2 regions of the Sphingobacterium sp. JUb20 genome follow, and region 2 is predicted to be linked to the other one. Evidence: riboswitches for the same ligand, from Rfam matches in the RefSeq annotation. Region 2 holds a riboswitch; the other holds the start of a gene.
What was found. A riboswitch is a leader RNA that binds a small molecule or an ion and turns the genes downstream of it on or off. The one in region 2 is predicted to bind S-adenosylmethionine.
Positions count from the first base shown of each region.

Region 1 (4,045 bases), on a different contig from region 2:
AACACTTATTAGGCGGTGTTAAAAAAGGTGCATTTGATGAAGCTGCTGCTGAAGCTAAATTTGTAGCTTGGACTGAAGCTAATGATGCAAGAACTGCTGGTAAAAAAGACGGTTTAGCAACTACTAAAGCTGAAGCTAAGAAAATTGCATTAGCTGCTGAAGCTAAGAAAAAAGAAGAAAAAGCTGCTGCTATTGCCGCTAAAAATGCGCCAGTTGTAGAAGAAACTCCTGCTGAAGAAACTGAAGCTCCTGCTGCAGAAGAAACTGAAGGTTAATTTTTCTTTCATACAGTATCAAGAAAGCCGGTTCAATTTTGATCCGGCTTTTTTTTAAGAATGTAGTTGCTATACCTACGAAGTACTGTATTTATATATTTATATTTTTAAATTTGCACTTTCAAATTAGAACATGACCATAGAAGAAAGTTTTTACATCGGTTATATTAGCAAAACACGTGGATTAAAAGGTGAGCTTCAGCTTTTTTTTGAATTTGAAGATTATCAAGATTTAGACTTTGATGTTTTATTTGCTGAAGTGAATAAAAAATTAGTGCCTTACTTTGTCGACAATATCAAATACCAATCAAATAGTACAGCCTATTTAAATTTAGAAGACGTCGATCATATTGATAAAGCACAACCTTTAGTGCGTAAGAAAATATACCTTCCAAATGATAAAATGCCAGAGCGTGATCCTGATGATTTTAGATATACGGATTTAATTGGATACTTGGTGATTGATGAAGTTCATGGAGAATTAGGAGAGATTAAACATGTACAGGAAATGCCTCAGCAATTTATAGCAACAGTAGACTTTAATGGAAAAGAATTGATGTTCCCATTAAATGACGATCTTATGCTAGGAATTGATTCAGAGGATAAAGTTTTAGAGGTTGATTTACCAGATGGATTGGTTGAGCTATATAAGGAGATTTAAAGTCTTCACGATATACAGATTAATAAAAAGGAGTTACTGTAGTTATATGCAGTAACTCTTTTTTATTTAAAGAAATCCATTTTAATAAACGTTGTATTGGGGCATTTTTTTAGGCATGACCTTAATATTATTTTGATTATAAATTTCTATTGCCGATATTAGCCGATGCTTATAGAGAAAGGCCGAGGGAATAGACCCAATGAAGCCTTAGCAACCTGTTATTTTATAAGGTGCTACATTCTACCCCAACTCAGAGCTGGGAAAGATAAGTTGAAACAAGTCCACTTGTGCATTTCGATGTAAGCCAACCAAAATCACTTTAAAAAATATTAATGAAAATCGTTGATCATATCAGTAATGCCAAAGGAAAAACTTTGTTTTCTTTTGAACTGTTGCCACCAGCTAAGGGGCAAGGTATCCAAAGTATTTTTAAAACAATGGATGCACTTATGGAATTCAAGCCTCCCTTTATCGATGTGACTTATCATAGAGAAGACTACATGTATAAGAAGCACGAGAGCGGTTTATTAGAACGTGTGGCTTATCGTAAACGTCCAGGGACTGTTGCAATTTGTGCCGCTATTATGAATAAGTATAAAGTGGATGCTGTACCACATCTTATCTGTGGTGGTTTCACAAAAGAGGAAACTGAAAATGCTTTGATAGATTTGAACTTCTTGGGTATTGACAATGTGCTCGTATTGAGAGGTGATGCAAGAAAAGGCGATCCTGATTTCATACCAACAGAAGGTGGTCATGCATTTGCAACAGATCTTTTACAGCAGGTTGCCGATATGAACCAAGGACAGTACTTACATGAGGATATTGCGATTTCAGAAAAGACCAACTTTTGTATTGGCGTTGCAGGATATCCTGAAAAACACTTCGAAGCGCCAAATTTTAATACCGATTTTAAATGGTTAAAAAAGAAGGTTGAGATGGGGGCTGAGTTTATTGTTACACAAATGTTCTTTAATGTTGAAAAATATAAAGAGTTTGTCAATAAGTGCAGGGAAAATGATATTCATATTCCAATTATACCAGGTTTAAAGCCATTGACTACAAAAAAACAACTGATTACGCTTCCGAAAATTTTTCATTTGGATATTCCAGAGGAATTGAGTGAAGCAGTATCCGGATGTAAAAATAATGCAGACGTGAGACAAGTCGGAGAAGAGTGGTTGGTACAACAATGTAAAGAATTAATTGACTTTGGTGCGCCAGTTTTACATTTTTATACCATGAGTAATCCTGGACCGACTAAAAGTATTGTAGAAAAGTTATTCTAAGACTTATATCGTATAAAAAAGCCTGCTATCACATTATAGCAGGCTTTTTTATGCGTTTCGATTTTTGTTAAAAAAAGTTAATCACCCTCAAATGAAATCTCTTTTTATTATATTTAATTGAAAATTAATTTGATTTATCAAATAATCAATTAAACCTGAATCATTCATGGATTATAAGAAAGTAAACAACGTGTTAGGTTGGCTATGTGCCATCATAGCAACATCCGTTTTCATTATCACAGCAGAGCGAACAACAAGCTGGTGGGATACTGGTGAATTTATTGCATCAGCATATAAACTTCAGATTGTTCATCAGCCTGGAGCACCTTTGTTTCTAATGTTGCAGAATATATTTTCAAATTTTGCTTTAGGAAATTTAGCTCAGATTGCATTTTGGATGAATGTGGGTTCTGCTATATGCAGTGGTTTGACAGTTATGTTTTTGTTTTGGACCATAACAGCATTAGCAAGAAAAATTATCCAATCTGATCATCAATCCAATGATAAAAATCATCTGATTAAAATAATGGGAGCAGGCATGGTTGGAGCTTTAGCTTACAGTTTCTCCGATACATTCTGGTATTCAGCAGTTGAATCTGAAGTTTATGCGATGTCATCCTTATGTACAGCAGTCGTATTCTGGGCAATTCTAAAATGGGAAGCCCGTGCAAATAAACCGCATGCAGATCGTTGGCTTATTGTCATCGCTTATATTATTGGACTTTCAATAGGAGTTCATTTATTGAATCTATTAGTTATTCCAGCGATAGCACTTATTATTTATTTTAAGAAAACTGATCGTACAACGTTTTGGGGAATTAGTAAAGCATTGTTTATTGGACTAGGAATATTGGCCATTATTCTGTGGGGAATAATCCAGTACCTTATTAAATTTGCTGCCAAGTTTGATTTGTTTTTTGTCAATACACTTGGATTAGGATTTGGATCGGGCATATTCGTTTTTGTCATAATGATCTTATCGGCATTAATTTATGGCATATATTACTCCATAAGAAAAGGAAAAGTTATTTTGAATACAGCGATTTTGGCAACTTGTTTTATTTTATTAGGATATAGCTCTTTCACTATGGTATTGCTAAGGGCTAATGCTAACCCTTCCTTAAATAATAATGATCCTGAAAACGTATTTTCTTTCTTGGGTTATTTAAGTAGAGAACAGTATGAATCAGAGCCACTCATAAAAGGGCAATATTTTGATGCAAATCCGATTGGTATCAATGAACGTATTGATTATAGAAAAGACAACCACCAGTATACTTCAATAAAAAGAGCAGCAAGTTATCAATTTGATAGAGAAACCATTTTCCCAAGGATTTACAGTCAAAAACCCTATCATCAATATTTTTATAAAGGTTATTTAGGTATTGAAGAAGGAAGAAAAGCAAATTTTGCTGACAACTTGAAATTCTTCTTTAACTATCAAGTGGGGCATATGTATGCACGTTATTTCCTGTGGAACTTTGTTGGAAGGCAAAATGATCAGCAGGGACACGGTTCTTTAACAGAAGGAAATTGGTTATCGGGGATTAAGGCTATCGACAATTTACATGTAGGTGGACAATCTAAATTATCGGATGAAATGATCCATAATCCATCTCGGAATACCTATTTTTTCCTTCCGCTAATAATTGGATTCGCAGGTGCACTATGGCATTTTAAACGTAACAAGAAAGATGCAACTGTTGTTAGTCTCTTATTTATGTTTACAGGATTGGCCATCGTTATCTATTTAAATCAATCTCCTTTGCAACCACGTGAACGTGATTATGCTTATGCAGGATCATTTTATGCTTTCGCAA
Region 1 covers NZ_SLYV01000002.1:359,308-363,352, forward strand. The annotation lists gene EDF66_RS04750 (30S ribosomal protein S16) at 1-275, shown strand, start outside; gene rimM (ribosome maturation factor RimM) at 409-936, shown strand; SAM riboswitch class I at 1,103-1,208, shown strand; gene metF (methylenetetrahydrofolate reductase [NAD(P)H]) at 1,269-2,225, shown strand; gene EDF66_RS04765 (DUF2723 domain-containing protein) at 2,392-4,045, shown strand, end outside.
Region 1: it holds a riboswitch for S-adenosylmethionine, as region 2 does, so the genes downstream of both, metF (methylenetetrahydrofolate reductase [NAD(P)H]) here and metE (5-methyltetrahydropteroyltriglutamate--homocysteine S-methyltransferase) in region 2, are expected to answer to the same signal.

Region 2 (4,045 bases):
GAACCCATCCGTTTTTAGTGAAGGCATAACCTGCTAATTGCTCTCCGAAGTACTCAACCATGTCATTACGTTCGAATTCACCATGAACTAATACATCGATATCCAATTGCTCCTGAAGACGGATTGTTCTTTCTGTCTCTTCTGCGATTTCTTTATCGTATTGTTCTTGAGAAATTGCGCCTTTTTTCAAATCAGCTCTCCATTTACGAACATCTTTAGTTTGTGGGAATGAACCAATTGTCGTTGTTGGAAATGCTGGAAGATTAAATTTCGCTTGTTGTGCTTCTTTACGAGCTAAGAAAGTAGATGTACGTTTAGCATCATCATCAGTGATATTTGCTGTACGTTCTTTAACTTCAGGCTTGTGGATTAAAGAAGATGTACGACGGTCTTCCGCAGCAGCCTTATTGGCTTCGAAACGCTCAGTGGTTTTTGCATCTACTTCGCCTTCAGCTAAGATCGCTAAATCTTTTACCTCTGCTAATTTTTGCTTAGCAAATGCCAACCAATTTTTAACTTCTTTAGGCAATGACTCTTCATTATCTTCATTGTCTAAATCGAAAGGTACGTGTAATAATGAACTCGAAGGTCCTACTAATACACGGTCTTTGCCTAAAGCATCAACAGCTTTTTTGATTTGTGCTAAAGATTTTACGTAATCATTTTTCCAAATGTTGCGACCTTCAACTACACCCAAAGAAAGTGTTAATGAAGCCGGAACTTTGGCTAATATAGTGTCGAGTTGGTTTTCACCTCTTACTAAATCAACATGAACTGCGTAAACTGGTAAGTTTAGAGCTGTTTCTTCGTTGTCACGTAAAGCCTCGAAATAAGTCGTTACAATAATTTTGATGTCTTTAGCAGCAGCAGCTAATTTAGTAAATACACGAGTGTATAGAGCACGTGTTGCATCATCAATATCTAAAGCTAAAAATGGCTCATCAATTTGTACATATTTTGCACCAGCGGTAGCCAATTTAGTTAAGATTTCTTCATATACAGGAACCAACTTATCGATTAAATCGATACGGTTGAAACCAGATTCTTTTTCTTTACCTAATAATAAGTATGAGATCGGGCCAATTAACACAGGCTTCGTTTCAATACCTAAAGATTTTGCTTCATTATATTCATTTAAGAATTTCTCTGAAGTCAATTTGAATTCTTGATTTTTCACGAATTCAGGTACGATGTAATGGTAGTTGGTATCAAACCATTTTGTCATTTCCATTGCCGTTACGTCAACGCCATCTTGCTGGAAACCACGCGCCATTGCAAAGTAAAGGTCCAAATTGTATCCTTTATCTTCGTTATTTAAAAGTGATTGATATTGTGCAGGGATTGCACCTACAGTTAATGTCAAGTCTAAAACTTGGTCATAAAATGAAAAATCATTGGAAGGAATCAAATCGATGCCAGCATCTTTTTGAGTTTTCCAGTTGCCTTCACGGATTTTCAGTCCAGCCTGCAATAATTCTTGCGCGCTGATTTTTTTAGCCCAATATGCTTCATTGGCCTTTTTCAACTCGCGGAAGGCACCTACACGTGGGTAACCTAAGTTGTTCGTTAGTAACATAAATATAAAATTATTTTATTTGTTCAACCTTAACGAAGCAAGAAATTAGAAGGATTTTTTTTATTCGAAATAAAAAACGATCAAAAATTCTTGAATCTATTTACTAAATTTTTTGATTGCTTTTAGAGAGGAGGGCACAAGATATATTTTGTGTCTAGCTTATCATTCCCACTTTTTGATGGGGTAGAATGTAGCACCTTGTCAATTGACAGGTTGCTAAGGCTTCATTGGGTCTATTCCCTCTGCCTTTCTCTATAAGCGCTGTAAATATCGGAATTAGTTTTATAAAAACAAATATTTTGTAACTTTTATATAAAAATGATAATAAACCAAGGTTTAAAATTGGAAATTAGCAGACAAACCAATTTGTTTTCCATTGTAAAACGGTGTTGCCATCGTTAGGTAACTTGTTTTTTTTGATTGCAAGTGTTTATCAAATAATGGTAATAGCCAGTATGCAATTTTTGTTCCCATAATACCAATACCAGCTCCCATGGCGACGTCAGAAAACCAATGTTTATGATTATACATTCTCAGGTAACCTGTTCCCGCCGCAATTGTATAGCCTGCAATACCATACCAAATGGATTGATCTTTATATTCTTGCCATAGAATTTCTGCACCGGTAAAAGGTACAGCAGTATGTCCTGAAGGAAAAGATTCTTGATCTGCGCGATCAGGTCTCCAAGTAGGTGTCGTTTTTTTTATGGTATAAACTGCTGATAAGGTGATTGCATGGGCAATCGAACTTACCACTAAGCGTTGTTTTAAATTGTGCTTACTTGGTATTCCGAGTAAGTCAAGCCCAAAGACAGCGGCAGAAGGAATGAAAACGCTAACATTATCAAGTTTAAAAGTTTTGGACGGATCATTATTAATTGAATTGTTTATTTGTTGATCCTTATGTTTGAGGTATGGGCTATTTAATGAGATTACTCCGTAAGTCATTAAAGCCACAGGAACTATTAATTGCTTATAATTTATTGGCTTAGCATTGGTTTCAAAATCTTGATTATCATTTTGTAAAGTATCTTTTTGCGCATAAAGCGATGTAGAAGAGCAAAAGATTGAAAGGATTAAAAAAAATGGAATTGATAGTTTCATTGTTGCAAGATAAACAAAAAGAGATGTTTTTAACATCTCTTTATTATTCTAGTAATTGTGTATTAGCTAACCAATAATTTATAGCCTTTTCCATGTACATTGACAATTTCAACTTTGGGATCATCTCGTAGGTATTTTCTCAATTTGCTTAAGAAAACGTCCATACTCCGGCCTGTAAAGTAATTGTCATCATGCCAAATTTTTAAAAGGGCTTCTTCTCGAGTCAGTACATCATTCTTTTTTAGACAAAGTAGACGTAATAATTCCGCTTCTTTCGTTGATAGTTTTTGTTGCACACCTTTATGCGCAATTTGTTGACTTGTATAATCGAAGAAGTACTCTCCAATCTCAAATTTATCGCTTACAACCTGATCATCTTTCTCTCTTACAACACGCTTAAGCAATGCATTTATGCGAAGGAGCAATTCTTCCACTCGAAATGGTTTTGTGATATAATCATCGCCACCAAGTTCAAATGCTTCTGTTTTATCTTCCATCATACCTTTTGCAGTAGCAAATATGATGGGGGTTGTTGTATTTATTTTCCTGATTTCTCGGCCTACTGTAAAGCCATCTTTCTTGGGCATCATGACGTCTAAAATGCAAAGATCATAACTGCTCTTACGAAATTGATTGACAGCTTCTTCACCATCTGTACATAAGGTGACATCAAATTTCCCTTTAAGCTCTAAATAATCTTTTAATAAATCTCCTAAGTTTGGATCGTCTTCTGCTAATAATATCTTCTGCATATTCTTATGGTTTTGTTCGAATATTGATGATAATATACGAAATTAATATCGTTTTAAATTTAATTTTTTATGGGTAATAGGATGTCAAACTGCGTTCCCTTATCTTTATCGCTTTTTACTTGAATTTTACCATTCATTCTTTTAATAATATCATAGACATATGATAGTCCCAATCCAAAACCTTTTACGTTGTGGACATTTCCTGTAGGAATGCGATAAAATTGATCAAATATTTTTAATAGATGATCTTTTGCCATTCCAATCCCATTATCAATAATTGTAATTTGAATACTTTCTTTTGTATTTTTGGTTTTCACAATTATGTGTGGATTATCTTTACTGTATTTTATAGCATTATCTACCAAGTTGAAAAATACATTTGACAAATGAAGTTCATCTCCTACTACAATATCATTTTGTGCATCAAAGTGATGTTCAAATTTGCCACCTACTTTTTGTATTTGAAGTTGCATGCTGTCTAATACTGCTGAAAGCAGATCATTAATGTGAATAGGTGTTTTTTCTAACTTTAATGTTTCTTTTTCCAGACGAGCAATATCTAATACTCGTTCTATATGGTTACCTAATCTCACATTTTCATCATATATAATAT
Region 2 covers NZ_SLYV01000008.1:191,341-195,385, forward strand. The annotation lists gene metE (5-methyltetrahydropteroyltriglutamate--homocysteine S-methyltransferase) at 1-1,576, opposite strand, end outside; SAM riboswitch class I at 1,733-1,837, opposite strand; gene EDF66_RS14945 (phosphatase PAP2 family protein) at 1,913-2,680, opposite strand; gene EDF66_RS14950 (response regulator transcription factor) at 2,743-3,432, opposite strand; gene EDF66_RS14955 (sensor histidine kinase) at 3,492-4,045, opposite strand, start outside.